Regions from separate parts of the Enterococcus sp. GPZ-007 genome, predicted to be linked through region 1. Evidence: predicted binding sites of a transcription regulator. Region 1 holds the regulator's gene; each other region holds the start of a gene.
The links. The regulator HrcA, encoded in region 1, represses chaperone genes, less so after heat shock. The targets are predictions, from matches to a motif close to TTAGCACTCNNNNNNNNNGAGTGCTAA.

Region 1 (4,705 bases):
TTTCTCAACTTTTTCACCCAAATAATCTTCAGCAAAACCTTTGATGTATTGTAACACCATTGCTGAGATTTCTTGCGGTGTATAATTTTTGCCGTCTGCTTCCACTTTAAAACCAGCTTCACCCATGTGACGTTTGATAGATGAAATCGTATGAGGGTTCGTAACTGCTTGACGTTTCGCTACTTCACCGACTTGGATTTCGCCGTTTTTAAATGACACAACAGAAGGTGTCGTACGATTTCCCTCTGGGTTCGTAATGATTTTAGCTTCTCCGCCTTCTAAGACAGCGACTGCTGAGTTTGTTGTACCTAAGTCAATACCGATAATTTTACTCATAGTTGAAAATCTCCTTTTCCATTATATGTTTAAATTTTTAGTAGAATACATTATTGAGCTACGATCACCATTGCTGGACGCAACACGCGATCATGCAGCTGATACCCTTTTTGTAAGACATTTACTACCGTCTCCGGCTTCACTCCATCCTCTGCAGGAACAGTTTGGACTGCTTGGTGCAGATTCGGATCGAAGGTCTCACCATCAGCTTTGATTTCTGTGATGCCTTCTTCTTTTAATGCAACAGTTAAACTTTCAAGAACCATCTCTACCCCTTTTTTAAGGCTGGCTCCTTGATCGTCAGTAACTTCCGTTGCTAGGGCTCTTTCTAAATTATCGATCGCTGGTAATAATTTCTTACCAAGATCTTGTGAACGATAGCGAATTAATTGTTCTCGTTCATTTTTGTTGCGGTTAGACATATTTGCGATTTCAGCACGAGCTCGCAAGAATTTATCTTCCATTTCATTGAACTTGCCAGTCAACTCCTCAACTTCGGAAACTTCTGGAATATCAATGCCTTCCGCTTCTTTTTCAGTCGAATCATTTTCAGTCGTCTCAACTTCTTCTAATTCTTCTTCAACTTCTCGCTTCTTTTCTTTTGCCACTGCGCGTACTTCCTTTCTTTTTAGGAATCGTTCCTAGTGATACAAATCCAGAGAACGGTAATAATCGTCCAATGCATTTGTCAACTCGTATCGGAAAACTTCCAATAACCCAAAGATTTTTGAATACGGCATCGACGTTGGACCTAATAATGCGATCGTCCCACGACCATGTCCGCGTATTTCATAATTTGCCTGGATCATGCTTAAATGGTCGAACAAGTCATTTTCCATCTCAGTTCCGATTCGAACGTGAATATTGTTGTCAGAAGGCAACAATAATTGCGTCAATTCATCTGAATTCTGCATCAATGAATACATTGATTTCACATGATTGAGGTCCTGATCGGGATTGAAATTCAAGATATTCATTCGTCCACTTACAAACACTTTATCCTCAAAGGCATCATTCAAAATCACATCAAACAAGTGGCTGATTCCCTCAGTCGTTTGGAAATAGCGATGTAAGATCATTGGAATTTCAGTCCTCAGTTTTTGGTAAACGCTCACCAAAGGCTGACCGACTAAACGATCATTGATAATTTGGACCATTTTCTCCAAGTCTTGACTGGCAACATTCTCCGGTATTCGAAAAACTTGACTCTCGACATTTCCCTTATCTGTGACAATAATCGCCAATATTTGCCGATCATTCAACGGAACGATTCGAAAACCAGTCAATGTCCGATCTTTCATTTCGGGGCCGAGCGAAAACGCCGTGTAGCTGGTAACTTGCGAAAGTATCTTGGCAGACTGTTGAATGATATCATCGATCTCATGAATATCTTTTTTTAAGGATCTGCGAATTTGATCTACTTCTTGATTACTCACCTTAGCTGGCGTCAATAGATGATCCACATAATAACGATAGCCTAAAGCTGAAGGAATCCGTCCTGATGAAGAGTGAGTTTTCTCCAACATACCCAATTCTTCTAATGCCTTCATGTCATTGCGGATAGTTGCGGAACTTGCTTTTACGCCTTCTTCCATCAAACTTTTTGACCCGACCGGTTGACCCGTGTTGGTAAAGTCTTGGATGATCAAGCTGAGAATCAGTTTTTGTCTTTCAGTTAACATTCTTCTCATCCTTTAGTTAGCACTCTTTCTTTTTAAGTGCTAACTCGATTATTAATATACCACATCCGCTATAGAAGTCAAGCGAAAAAAATAAAAAATTAGCACTCTCACAACGAGAGTGCTAATTGTCTTTATTCAACAGAAATTTTTCAAAAACATCGTTTCCTCGAAATAAGCCTGCTTTTGTTAGAAAAACTCTTGAATCTGTCTCTACCAGTAGTTTTTGCCGTTTTAATTTTTCCACCGTATCGCCATAAATTTCCATGATGCTTTGACCAAAACGAGCTTCAAAAACCGATTTTTCAACACCTAAAATTTTTCTTAAGCCTAAGAACATCTCTTCTTCAATCTGTTCCTTTTGAGTTAAGTATTCCTCTTCGAGCATTGGCAATTGATCGTCATTCAATGACTTCAGATAATGCTGGATCGGTCCGCGATTTTTGTAGCGCCGATCTCCAAGATAACCACTGGCTCCTGCTCCAAGCCCAAAATAATTTTGATTATTCCAGTAAACTAGATTGTGTTGACTTTCAAAACCAGGTTTTGCAAAATTACTGATCTCGTATTGCTTACGTCCTGCTTTTTCCATCGCTTCAATCGTCTCAGCGTACATCTGTGCCTCTAGTTCTTGCTCCGGCAGCTGCATCTTCCCTCGCCGTACCCAATTCATGAACATCGTTTGATTCTCTAAAATCAAAGAATACAACGCATAATGAGGTAAATCGAGCGCTAATGCTCGTTCAACCGTGTCGCGAAAGCTTTCTAAACTTTGACCTGGCAACGCATAAATCAAATCAATCGTTACATTAGAAAAATTTTTCTCTTCTAATAAACGAATCGTATCATACACATCCTGCGCGGTGTGCTTACGCCCGATTTTTTTCAACAGCCGATCATCAAAAGTTTGGACGCCCATTGATAAACGATTCACACCATAATTTTTCATCACATCCAATTTATCTGCAGACAAATCACCAGGATTCGCCTCTACTGTAAATTCTCCATTATTGTACGGAAGAATTTCTCGCAGCCCGCTTAGCAGACGATCAAATTGTTCGGCATTTAATGATGTCGGCGTACCGCCGCCGACATAAAGTGTTTCCATTTTATTCACCGGATTCTGTATCAACGATAAGCGCGCCTCTTTCAACAACGCTTCAATATATTCATCTACAGGCTGCCCTTCAAGAAAAACTTTATTGAAGTCACAGTAGTAACAGATATGTTCACAGAATGGAATGTGGACATAAGCCGAAGTAGATTTTGTCATCCTATTCCTCTTTTCAAGTAGTAGTAACAGACGTATTCTAACACAAATCACATCAACAAGAGTCTACACCACACTATTTCAACTTGATATAATCGAAATTTTTACATTTGCCCCAGAAGGAGTCAGATTAAAAAAAAAGATATCCCTTTTGATTTCTTAAAAGGATATCTACTCTTAAATCTTTCACTAATTATGATTTTGCCTCAAGTAATAAAGCACCAAATTTCCAATAATCCCAAAGCCAAGCAATGAAAGGAAAATATTCGATTGATCATTTGTCTTAGGATATTCCTTCGCTTGCTCTGTTGTATTTTCCTGTTGTGACGAAGCAGCTTCTTTTGATTGCACTACTTTTTTTGCTGCAACTGGTGTTACTCTTGACCCATCCGTTGAAAGATCCTCACCTGCAGAATTTAATATTGCTTTGATCCGATTGACAGTTCCATTGATATCTTCTGAACGATCTTGCACATCGGAAACAGCTTTTTTTGCATTCAGAGCTCCATCCGTTAACTGAACATGCACCGATTGTGCGCTATTCTTGGCAGTTGAGAGGTTTTGATCGATCGTCTTTCGATCTTCCTCCAAAGTTTTTTGTAATTTTTTAGCATCAGCGATTTTTTTGTTGAAATCTGCTCTTGCTTGATCTAACTGCTCTTTAGCTTGTGTCCATTGTGTTTCAATCGCTGTATGATCCTCTTGAACGCGTCCCGTCACCTCATTGAAATGAGTTTGAAAGTTGCTGTGGATCTGATCCATTTGATTCTGAATTGTTTTAAAGTCATTATGAAGATCCTCGTGCCTTTTTTGTGAACGTTGTTGAGTATTGATAATATCTTGAGCTATTTGTTTTTGGCGAGTTTCAAATTGTTCTTGCGCCGTTTTTAGCGCTTCATCAATTTCAGCCTTTCTATTTGTTAAGTCACCAACTGGGCTTTCACTATTAGTTGTTTCTGTTCCCAACTCAATCGTGTCTGCGTCTACCACTGTAGCAAACTGAAAGATACTGTGAGCTAGTAGGACAAATGATACTATTAGAACTAATTTCTTCATTGTTAAATTCATTCCTCTCAATGAAGATTATAACTATAATCATTCAAAAGTGTTAATAAACAAAATGGACAATTTGTCTAAAAAATGACACTTGAATACCTATATTTTTATCTAATCCATTAAAGAATGAACCTATTTATTCCAATACATCGTCATAAAGCGGTATTTCAACTATTCGGTCAAAAACTTTTGGATTGCTTTAGTATTTGCCGCTGTATCTAACTCCAATACACTTCCGCTGGGTGTGTTGTTGTTGAACTCCCAAGATTTATCGATTGGTATTGCGAGTGTTTCGATTTTTTTGGTATTGCCTAGAGCAAAATCTTTTCCGACACTTAGAATCGTACTTTCAGATAAGTTGGTA
Region 2 (4,705 bases), on a different contig from region 1:
TTTTTGCGCTGCATAAGCTTCGCCGGCTTTTTTGTATTCAGCCGCTTGTTCGTCAGTTGGGTTTACGATTGTTTCACCAGTGATACCGTTGACTGCTAAGATGTCACCTTCTTTAGTTTTAGAAGTGATTTCTTTTGTACCAACGATTGCTGGAATTTCTAATGAACGAGCCATAATTGCTGAGTGAGAGGTACGTCCACCGATATCAGTAACAAAAGCTTTTACAAAGTTTTTATCTAATTGTGCAGTATCACTCGGAGTCAAGTCATGTGCGACAACGACAACTTCTTCGTCGATCATTGATGGATCTGGTAAAGATACACCTAATAGATGAGCCATTATACGTTTAGTAACGTCGCGGATATCCGCTGCACGTTCTTGCATATAAGCGTTATCATCCATTGCCTCGAACATGCCGATATACATATCTGTAACTTCTTTAAGTGAGCTTTCTGCATTCACTTTATTATCTTGAATATGTTGTTTGATTTGACCAATCATTTCTGGGTCTGAAAGAACCATCAAATGAGCATCAAAAACTTGTGCTTCTTCTTCACCTAAGCTTTTCGCTGCTTTATCCCGAATTTTTTCTAATTCAGCAGAAGAAGCCGCCAAAGCGTCGTCTAAACGCTTTTCTTCGGCAGCAGTGTCTTCTACATTATTTTGTTTGAAAGATAAATCCGGTTGTACTAGCAGATAAGCTTTCGCAACGGCAACTCCGTCACTTGCGGCAATACCTTTTAGTAATTCAACCATTATTCAGATAATCCTTCCTTTTTCATTGTTTCTACGATTGCTTCCATTGCTTCTTTTTCGTCAGCACCTTCAGCAGAGATAGTAACGTCAGAACCTTGGCCAACACCTAGAGACATAACTCCCATGATTGATTTAAGGTTAACTGATTTTCCTTTATACTCTAAGTTAATATCAGAGTTAAATTTGCTTGCAGCTTGCACTAATAAAGTTGCGGGACGTGCATGAATCCCTGTTTCTGCTACTACGTGAAAATCTTTTTTTTCCATATTGACCGTTCTCCTTTATAAAAAAAAATGTTTTTTTATGTTAGGGCTTTAATGATAACATCCATCATTTTGAGCCCTTCATTTTCTTAGATTACCATTTTTTTACCGTAGATACAACAATTTTAGTCGAATTATTCCAGTTAAATGTATGCCCTTTCTTAAAATATCTGGTTTGATTGATCAATCCCCTGATTATACCTGTTTTCATTTTTTTTACATAACACTAAAAGAGAAAAAAATGTGGGTGTATATCTTTTTTTAGCACTCGAAGATGTTGATTGCTAAAAAATGAAACAAACTGTTTGCTTTTATAAAAAATCTCGCTATAATTATTCTTAAGGTCAGTGATAGTCAAACAACTGGCCAGCGTATCTTTTTACGAGATTCGCTTACTCGATGTACAATGGAAGAAACAATCAACTATTGAAAGGGTGAAAAAAATGCTTTGCCAAAATTGTCATGAAAATGAAGCAACGATTCATTTATATGCAAACGTCAATGGACAACGAAAGCAATTAGATTATTGCCAGAGTTGCTATCAAAAATTGAAGAATCAAGCTGGAGGTGCGCCGCAAATGGCAGGAAATGATCCTTTTGGTTTTGGAAGTTTAGACGATCTGTTTCGCTCGATGTCGCAGCAAATGCAACAACGACAAGGTGCTGCAAATCAAACACCACCGACTCAATTCGGCGGTGGAAATGGTATCAATAATCAACCCCCTCGTGGAAACGGCGGCGGGCTGTTAGGCGAATACGGAATTAATATCACTGGATTAGCACGTGAGGGAAATATCGACCCCGTTGTTGGACGAGATGATGAAATTCAACGTGTTATCGAAATATTAAATCGCCGAACAAAGAACAATCCAGTTCTTATCGGTGAGCCCGGTGTTGGTAAAACCGCTGTGGTTGAAGGTTTAGCTCAAAAAATCGTTGATGGAGATGTGCCTCAAAAATTAATGGACAAGGACGTCATCCGTTTAGATGTCGCTTCCCTTGTACAAGGTACTGGTATCCGTGGACAATTTGAAGAACGGATGCAAAAGCTGATCGAAGAAATTCGGCAAGCGGAAAATATCATCCTTTTCATTGATGAAGTTCATGAAATCGTCGGTGCCGGTGCAGCTGGCGACGGCAATATGGATGCTGGTAATATTTTAAAACCAGCCTTGGCTCGTGGTGAATTACAAATGGTCGGAGCTACTACATTAAACGAGTATCGTATTATTGAAAAAGATGCTGCTTTAGAACGCCGGATGCAGCCTGTACGCGTCGAAGAACCTTCCGTTCAAGAAACGATTGAAATCTTGAAAGGCTTGCAAACACGCTATGAAGATTATCATCATGTAAAATATACAGATGACGCTATCAAAGCCGCTGCAGAACTTTCAAATCGCTACATTCAAGACCGTTTCTTACCTGACAAAGCGATCGACTTATTAGACGAAACAGGTTCGAAGAAAAACTTGACGATCCAAATTGTTGATCCAAAAACGATCGACAAGAAATTAGCGGAAGCAGAACAACAAAAGGCTCAAGCTTCTCAAGAGGAAGACTTTGAGAAAGCAGCTTACTACCGCGACCAAATCAATAAATTGCAAAAAATGAAAGATCGCCAGTTAACAGATGAAGAAACACCTGTCATCAGCGAAAAGGACATGGAACAAATCGTTGAAAAACGGACGGGAATTCCTGTTGGTGAGTTGAAAGAAAAAGAACAAACACAATTAAAAAATCTTGCAGTAGACTTGAAGCAACATGTCATCGGGCAAGATGAAGCCGTTGATAAAGTTGCCAAAGCTATTCGACGTAACCGTGTCGGCTTGAACAAGAAAAATCGTCCAATCGGTTCGTTCCTATTTGTTGGACCAACTGGGGTCGGAAAAACAGAATTAGCTCGCCAATTAGCCGAAGAATTATTCGGCTCAAGTGATTCGATGATTCGCTTTGATATGAGTGAATATATGGAAAAACATAGTGTCTCTAAATTGATCGGTTCACCTCCTGGTTATGTTGGTTATGAAGAAGCCGGGCAATTGACTGAACAAGTACGGCGTCATCCATACAGCTTGATCTTGTTGGATGAAATTGAAAAGGCACATCCAGATGTTTTGCATATGTTCCTGCAAATTCTTGATGATGGCCGTTTGACAGATTCACAAGGACGTACAGTCAGCTTCAAGGATACAATCATTATTATGACCAGCAATGCTGGAACTGGCAAAATCGAAGCCAACGTAGGTTTCGGAGCTGCCAGAGAGGGTGTTACCCGTTCAGTCTTGGGTCAATTGAAAGATTTCTTTGCCCCAGAATTCTTGAATCGTTTCGATGGCATCATTGAGTTTAGTTCACTATCAAAAGAGAATTTGATGAACATTGTTTCATTGATGCTTGATGATGTAAACGAAATGCTCGCTCATCAAAAGCTTCATATTGATGTACCAGATAACGTCAAAGCAAAACTGGTCGATCTTGGTTATGACCCTGCGATGGGAGCTCGCCCGCTTCGCCGGACAATTCAGGAAAATATTGAAGACGGAATTGCTGAGTTCTATTTAGATCACCCAACAATTACCGATCTTAAAGCGAAACTTGATAAAGAAGACCATATCGTCATCACGTCAAAGCCTGAACGCTTAGCCAAAGAAGATAAAAATTAGGCGAAAGGATTCCTGTTAATAGCGGGAATCCTTTTGCCTTATCAATTTCTTTAAACCTTCTCATAAAAAATGAGCAACATCCTTCTTTTTTCTTAATCTTTCTTATATAATTACACTATGAAGTAATATTTAGGAAGAAGGTGTTTCGGGATGAAACTAATCAATGTAACCAATAGCCATTCACAAATGGTTTATAATCAGCTAGAGAATACTGATGCAAATATGATTAAAGTCTATACAATCGGGAATACTACTGTGATTTATACGGATGCCTATAAGCACGCGGAAATCGTTTTAAAAAACGATAATCGGAACATCTTGCCCTCGGAAGTTGATTTTGTACATAAATATTTCAAACGAAAATTAGACGAAGGTATTTATGATTTTTCAAATATTTCTTATTTGGAATCTCCTGGTCTGATCGAGATGTCAATAACAAAAAAATAGTTGAGGCTAAATATTTAGCTTCAACTATTTTTTTTGTTTAGTTTTTTAGCGATGATCGGCAATTGAAGGATGCCGACTAAAGCCAACACTTCAAGCCACTGAATCACTGGAACTCCTGCTCCAGTATATATCATCATAAACATCTCTTTCCGCTCAGGAGCCCATGAACAAAACCATGAGACCCCGATCAGGAAAATCAAATAAGATAACGCTAGCCCCAATAGTATTAAGAGCATTCCGCGAAAAATTTTTAATTGCTCCTTAGAAAAAAGACTTCCAAAAATGATCACTAAGATTCCTGTCACCGTCACCAGCAACCACAGCGGCAATAAGTTTTGATACCATTTAATTATACTGTCTGATATTCTTGAAATTTTAGAAGCTTTGATTGGTCTATTTTGGGGAGCATTTACATCCTGCCAATCGCTTGAAAATGAATGTCTCAATAGGATCTCTGCCTTTTTGATCTCTTCTTTTGGACCGAGAGTCCCATTTGCTCCTTGGCTATAATTCTTATAAAAGACATTGTAACTAAATCCACTTTTCATAAAATCAGCCACTAATGGTAAATCTTTC
Region 3 (4,705 bases), on a different contig from region 1:
TTTATTGGCTTTTAATGGGAACAGATTTCGCTCTTTTTACATTAGGAAAAGCGGAACTGACAAAAAAAGCCATCGAAATGAATTTCGATGGCTTTTACCTTAAGGCGTGATTACATCATGCCGCCCATCATAGATGGGTCCATTGCTGGTGCAGCTGCTGCTCCACCTTCTACAGGTTTGTCAGCAACAACAGCTTCAGTTGTTAATAATAAAGCTGATACTGATGCGGCATTTTGCAATGCTGAACGTGTAACCTTAGTTGGGTCAACGATCCCAGCATCAATCATATTGACATATTCACCAGATGCTGCGTTGAAACCAGTACCGCGTTCGGCATTTTTCAATTTGTCGATTACAACTGAACCTTCAAATCCAGCATTTTCAGCAATCTGACGAACAGGTTCTTCTAATGCACGAACGACGATCTTGATCCCTGTTTCAATGTCGCCTTCAGCATCTAATTCAGATACTTTCTTGATGACATTGACCAAAGCAGTACCACCACCGGATACGATTCCTTCTTCAACCGCAGCGCGTGTTGAGTTCAAGGCATCTTCAATGCGTAGTTTTAATTCTTTTAATTCTGTTTCAGTAGCAGCACCAACTTTAACGACAGCTACGCCGCCAGCAAGTTTTGCTAAACGTTCTTGTAATTTTTCACGATCAAAATCAGATGTTGTTTCGCCGATTTGACGTTTAATCATTTCAACGCGATCGTTCAATGCAGCTTTGTCGCCAGAGCCTTCGACGATTGTAGTATTGTCTTTATCTACAACCACTTTGCCAGCAGTTCCCAAGTTTTCAATTGTTGCTTCTTTAAGATCTAAACCAAGGTCTTCTGTAATGACAGTCGCGCCAGTTAAGATCGCGATATCTTCCAACATCGCTTTACGACGATCACCGAAACCAGGAGCTTTCACTGCAACAACGTTAAAGGTTCCGCGGATTTTGTTTAATACTAATGTTGGTAATGCTTCACCATCAACATCATCAGCGATAATTAACAATGAACGAGATTGTTGTAATACTTGTTCTAACAATGGCAAGATATCTTGGATGTTAGAGATTTTTTTATCTGTGATCAAGATGTATGGATTTTCTAAAGCAGCTTCCATTTTGTCGTTGTCTGTTACCATATATTGAGACAAGTAACCACGATCAAATTGCATTCCTTCAACAACGTCTAGTTCAGTGTCGATCCCTTTAGATTCTTCAATTGTGATAACACCGTCGTTACCAACTTTTTCCATTGCTTCAGCAATTAATTTACCGACTTCTTCGCTACCAGAAGAAACAGCCGCAACTTGTGCAATCGCATCTTTTGAATCAACAACTTTAGAAATGCTATGCAATTCTTCAACTGCTGCTTTTGTTGCTAATTCGATTCCGCGGCGAATTCCCATTGGGTTTGCGCCAGCAGTTACGTTTTTCAATCCTTCGCGGACGATTGCTTGAGTAAGAACAGTCGCTGTAGTTGTACCGTCTCCAGCAATATCATTTGTTTTAGAAGCAACTTCAGAAACTAATTTTGCTCCCATGTTTTCAAAATGATCATCTAATTCGATGTCTTTTGCAATAGTAACACCGTCATTTGTAATCAATGGTGAACCGTAAGATTTTTCTAGAACAACATTACGTCCTTTTGGTCCTAATGTAACTTTCACTGTATCAGCTAATTTGTCTACCCCACGTAACATTGCTGCGCGAGCATCTTCAGAAAATTTAATATCTTTTGCCATGATTCTTTCACCTCATTATTTTTTATTCGACAATTGCCATGATATCTTTTGCAGCGATGATCAAATATTCACTGCCTTCATATTTCACTTCTGTACCTGCGTATTTTTCAAACATTACCGTATCACCAACAGCTACTGGCATTGGACTCTTTTGACCGTTTTCCAACACATTGCCTTCACCAACAGCCACAACTTTAGCTGTTTGTGGTTTTTCTTTGGCCGCTGAAGCTAGGACTAGGCCTCCAACTGTTTTTTCTTCTTCTTGAGTAACTTCAAGAATGACACGATCACCTAATGGTTTTAACACAATAAATCCCTCCAACTAGTAATGATTTTCTAAGTTGTTAGCACTCTTGGCTATCGAGTGCTAACTCACAATTCCTATAATACCATTTTTGTTTCTTTTTGCAAGTCCTTCGATTGCTTTTTATTTTTTTCTGCACTAAGTTTTTACTGAAATATGGTATACTTGGGAACAATAAATGTTTAGAAGGGATTAATAATGAGCGAAAAAAAATATAGTTTTATCACGATTTTCACTTACGGACTAGTTTTGTTTTCACCAGTCATTTTTCAAAGTGTATTGCAAATAACTTCTTCACAAATTATCCAGTTAACGACACTGACATATTTTCTTGGCGCTATCTTAATGATCTTTTATCGAGTCAAGTCCCGGTCATTCGAAATAGAAACCCGACAAAAAAATGTTTTGATTACAATTCTGCTTGGAGTCGTTGGAATTCCCGCTTCCTTAATACTGCAAATGGTTATTTTACAAATCGAGCAGCAATTTCTAGGACAATCTGTTGCTTCACAAAACACGCAGAATATCGTGGATTTAATCATGAACAACATGATTTTTATTTTGGCAACAACGATAGCTGGACCGATTATGGAAGAGTTCGTTTTTCGTCGGGCAATCTTCGGCTCACTGGAGAAAAGATTGGGATTTTTCCTGCCAGCATTACTAAGCTCTGTTTTATTCGCGTTTGCCCATAATGATGGACACTACCTCCTGTATGCTGGATTAGGCTTTTTATTCTGTGGTATGTATCGTTATAGCGGACGCATTTGGACTTCGATGATTACTCACGTGGGAATGAATCTGTTGGTCATCCTGACACAATTGGCACTTCGATCATAAAAATTTCCAGACTAATCCTTTGCTATTTTATAAAAACCTCCTTAGACTTAGATTCATAATAGTCTAAGGAGGTTTTTTCTTGAAAATAGCAATTATTGGTGCTACCGGACATGCGGGATCATTAATCCTAAGCGAAGCCCTCGCTCGTGATTTAGCGGTTACTGCAATCGTTCGCCACCCCGAAAAACTAAAGGTACAAGTCCCTATTTTGGTGAAGGATCTATTCGAGCTGACAAAAAAAGATGTAGAGTATTTTGATGTCGTGGTAGATGCCTTTCGTCCGCCAGTTGGTCAAGAAGAGCTGCATCAAACATCATTGAAGCACCTCACCAACATTTTGCGCGGAACGGACACGCGTTTACTCGTTGTCGGGGGAGCCTCTTCCTTGTTTATTGATGAGGATCACCGCATGATCGAACTTTCCGATCCAAACGCTGTCTACTATCCAACGGCTTATAACATGTACCAAGCATTTTTAGATCTAAAAGCCGCTCAACGGATCAATTGGACTTATTTAAGTCCAGCTGCAAATTTTGTTCCTGATGGTCAACGTACTGGTCACTATCAAGTCAGCGATGATCGCCTGCAAAAAAATGCCCAAGGTCAAAGTGAGATTAGCATGGCCGATTACGCAATAGCTGTGATCGATGAAATCATCGAGCCAAGACATCTCAACCAGCATTTCAGTGTTTATAGTTAAAAAAAGGGCAGGCCTGCAAATAAGCAAGCCTGCCTTTTTTAGATTGCGAATAATTCAGTTGCGCTATCTGGATCGGTATCAAAGATTTGGAACTGGTGATTTACACCAAGATCATAACGAGTCAATGTTTCTTCCATCGTCATATGTGCCAATTCTTTCATATTGTTTTCTCTACTCAAATGCCCCAAGTAAATGCGTTTCGTCCGATCACCAAGAATATCGGTCATAACCAGCGCACCATCGTCATTAGACAAATGCCCGCGGTCCCCTAAAATCCGTTGCTTTAGACTCCAAGGATAAGCACCCATCCGCAACATCTCTAAATCATGGTTGCTTTCTACCAAGTAGGCATCCGCGTCACGAATTGTTCCGCGAACATGTTCACTAGCGTATCCTGTATCTGTTAACATGACAAAAGAATGCCCATCTTTGTAAAAACGATAAAATTGCGGTGCTGCAGCATCGTGAGAAACGCCAAAACTTTCGATATCCAAATCACCAAAAGTAAGAACTTTTCCCATCTCAAAAATATGCTTCTGTTCCACATCAACTTTCCCAATCAAAGGAGCCATTGCTTCCCAAGTTTTTTCGTTGGCATAGACAGGTAATTTATACTTTCTTGCAAGCACTCCAACACCATGAATATGATCACGATGTTCATGAGTAACTAAGATCGCGTCTAAATCCTCAGGTTTTCGATCGACTTCTGCTAATAGCGAAGTGATTTTTTTCCCACTCAAACCAGCATCAACTAAAATTCTTTTTTGCGGACTTTCTAAATACAAGGAATTCCCCGTACTGCCGCTAGCTAAAACACTGATATTGAAGGCATTATTCATTTCTAACATGAGCAATTTATCCCCTCTTTTAAAACTGTCCTCAGTATACAACCCTTTTTATGGATTTTCCACCTTTGGAACTAAATTATTCGTGATCACCTGATTACTCAGTGCATTGACTTTTTCAATCTGAGTCGTCTTATCCGAGGTCTTTATCTTAACAAACCAAACAGGTACATAGACATTCTTTTCACGGACTTCGAGTGTTCGAAAATAACCAAGATAAACATTCGTAATCGTTGATTTACTAGGAATATTATTATTGATATACAAGGTATTCAAG

Region 2: the regulator HrcA is predicted to act here: its motif matches at 1,281-1,307, upstream of AC4J95_RS02040 (ATP-dependent Clp protease ATP-binding subunit).
Region 3: the regulator HrcA is predicted to act here: its motif matches at 2,084-2,110, upstream of groES (co-chaperone GroES).

The regions. Positions count from the first base shown of each region.
Region 1 is NZ_JCAFYN010000021.1:48,323-53,027, reverse strand. Features, by position in the region: gene dnaK (molecular chaperone DnaK) at 1-336, opposite strand, end outside; gene grpE (nucleotide exchange factor GrpE) at 387-944, opposite strand; gene hrcA (heat-inducible transcriptional repressor HrcA) at 978-2,018, opposite strand; gene hemW (radical SAM family heme chaperone HemW) at 2,140-3,288, opposite strand; gene AC4J95_RS12100 (LPXTG cell wall anchor domain-containing protein) at 3,475-4,341, opposite strand; gene AC4J95_RS12095 (LCP family protein) at 4,513-4,705, opposite strand, start outside.
Region 2 is NZ_JCAFYN010000002.1:65,485-70,189, reverse strand. Features, by position in the region: gene ptsP (phosphoenolpyruvate--protein phosphotransferase) at 1-756, opposite strand, end outside; gene AC4J95_RS02045 (phosphocarrier protein HPr) at 756-1,022, opposite strand; gene AC4J95_RS02040 (ATP-dependent Clp protease ATP-binding subunit) at 1,463-3,682, shown strand; gene AC4J95_RS02035 (DUF1827 family protein) at 3,833-4,129, shown strand; gene AC4J95_RS02030 (hypothetical protein) at 4,150-4,705, opposite strand, start outside.
Region 3 is NZ_JCAFYN010000039.1:25,865-30,569, forward strand. Features, by position in the region: gene groL (chaperonin GroEL) at 111-1,739, opposite strand; gene groES (co-chaperone GroES) at 1,762-2,046, opposite strand; gene AC4J95_RS16545 (CPBP family intramembrane glutamic endopeptidase) at 2,242-2,883, shown strand; gene AC4J95_RS16550 (NAD(P)-dependent oxidoreductase) at 2,963-3,583, shown strand; gene AC4J95_RS16555 (MBL fold metallo-hydrolase) at 3,622-4,431, opposite strand; gene AC4J95_RS16560 (two-component system regulatory protein YycI) at 4,480-4,705, opposite strand, start outside.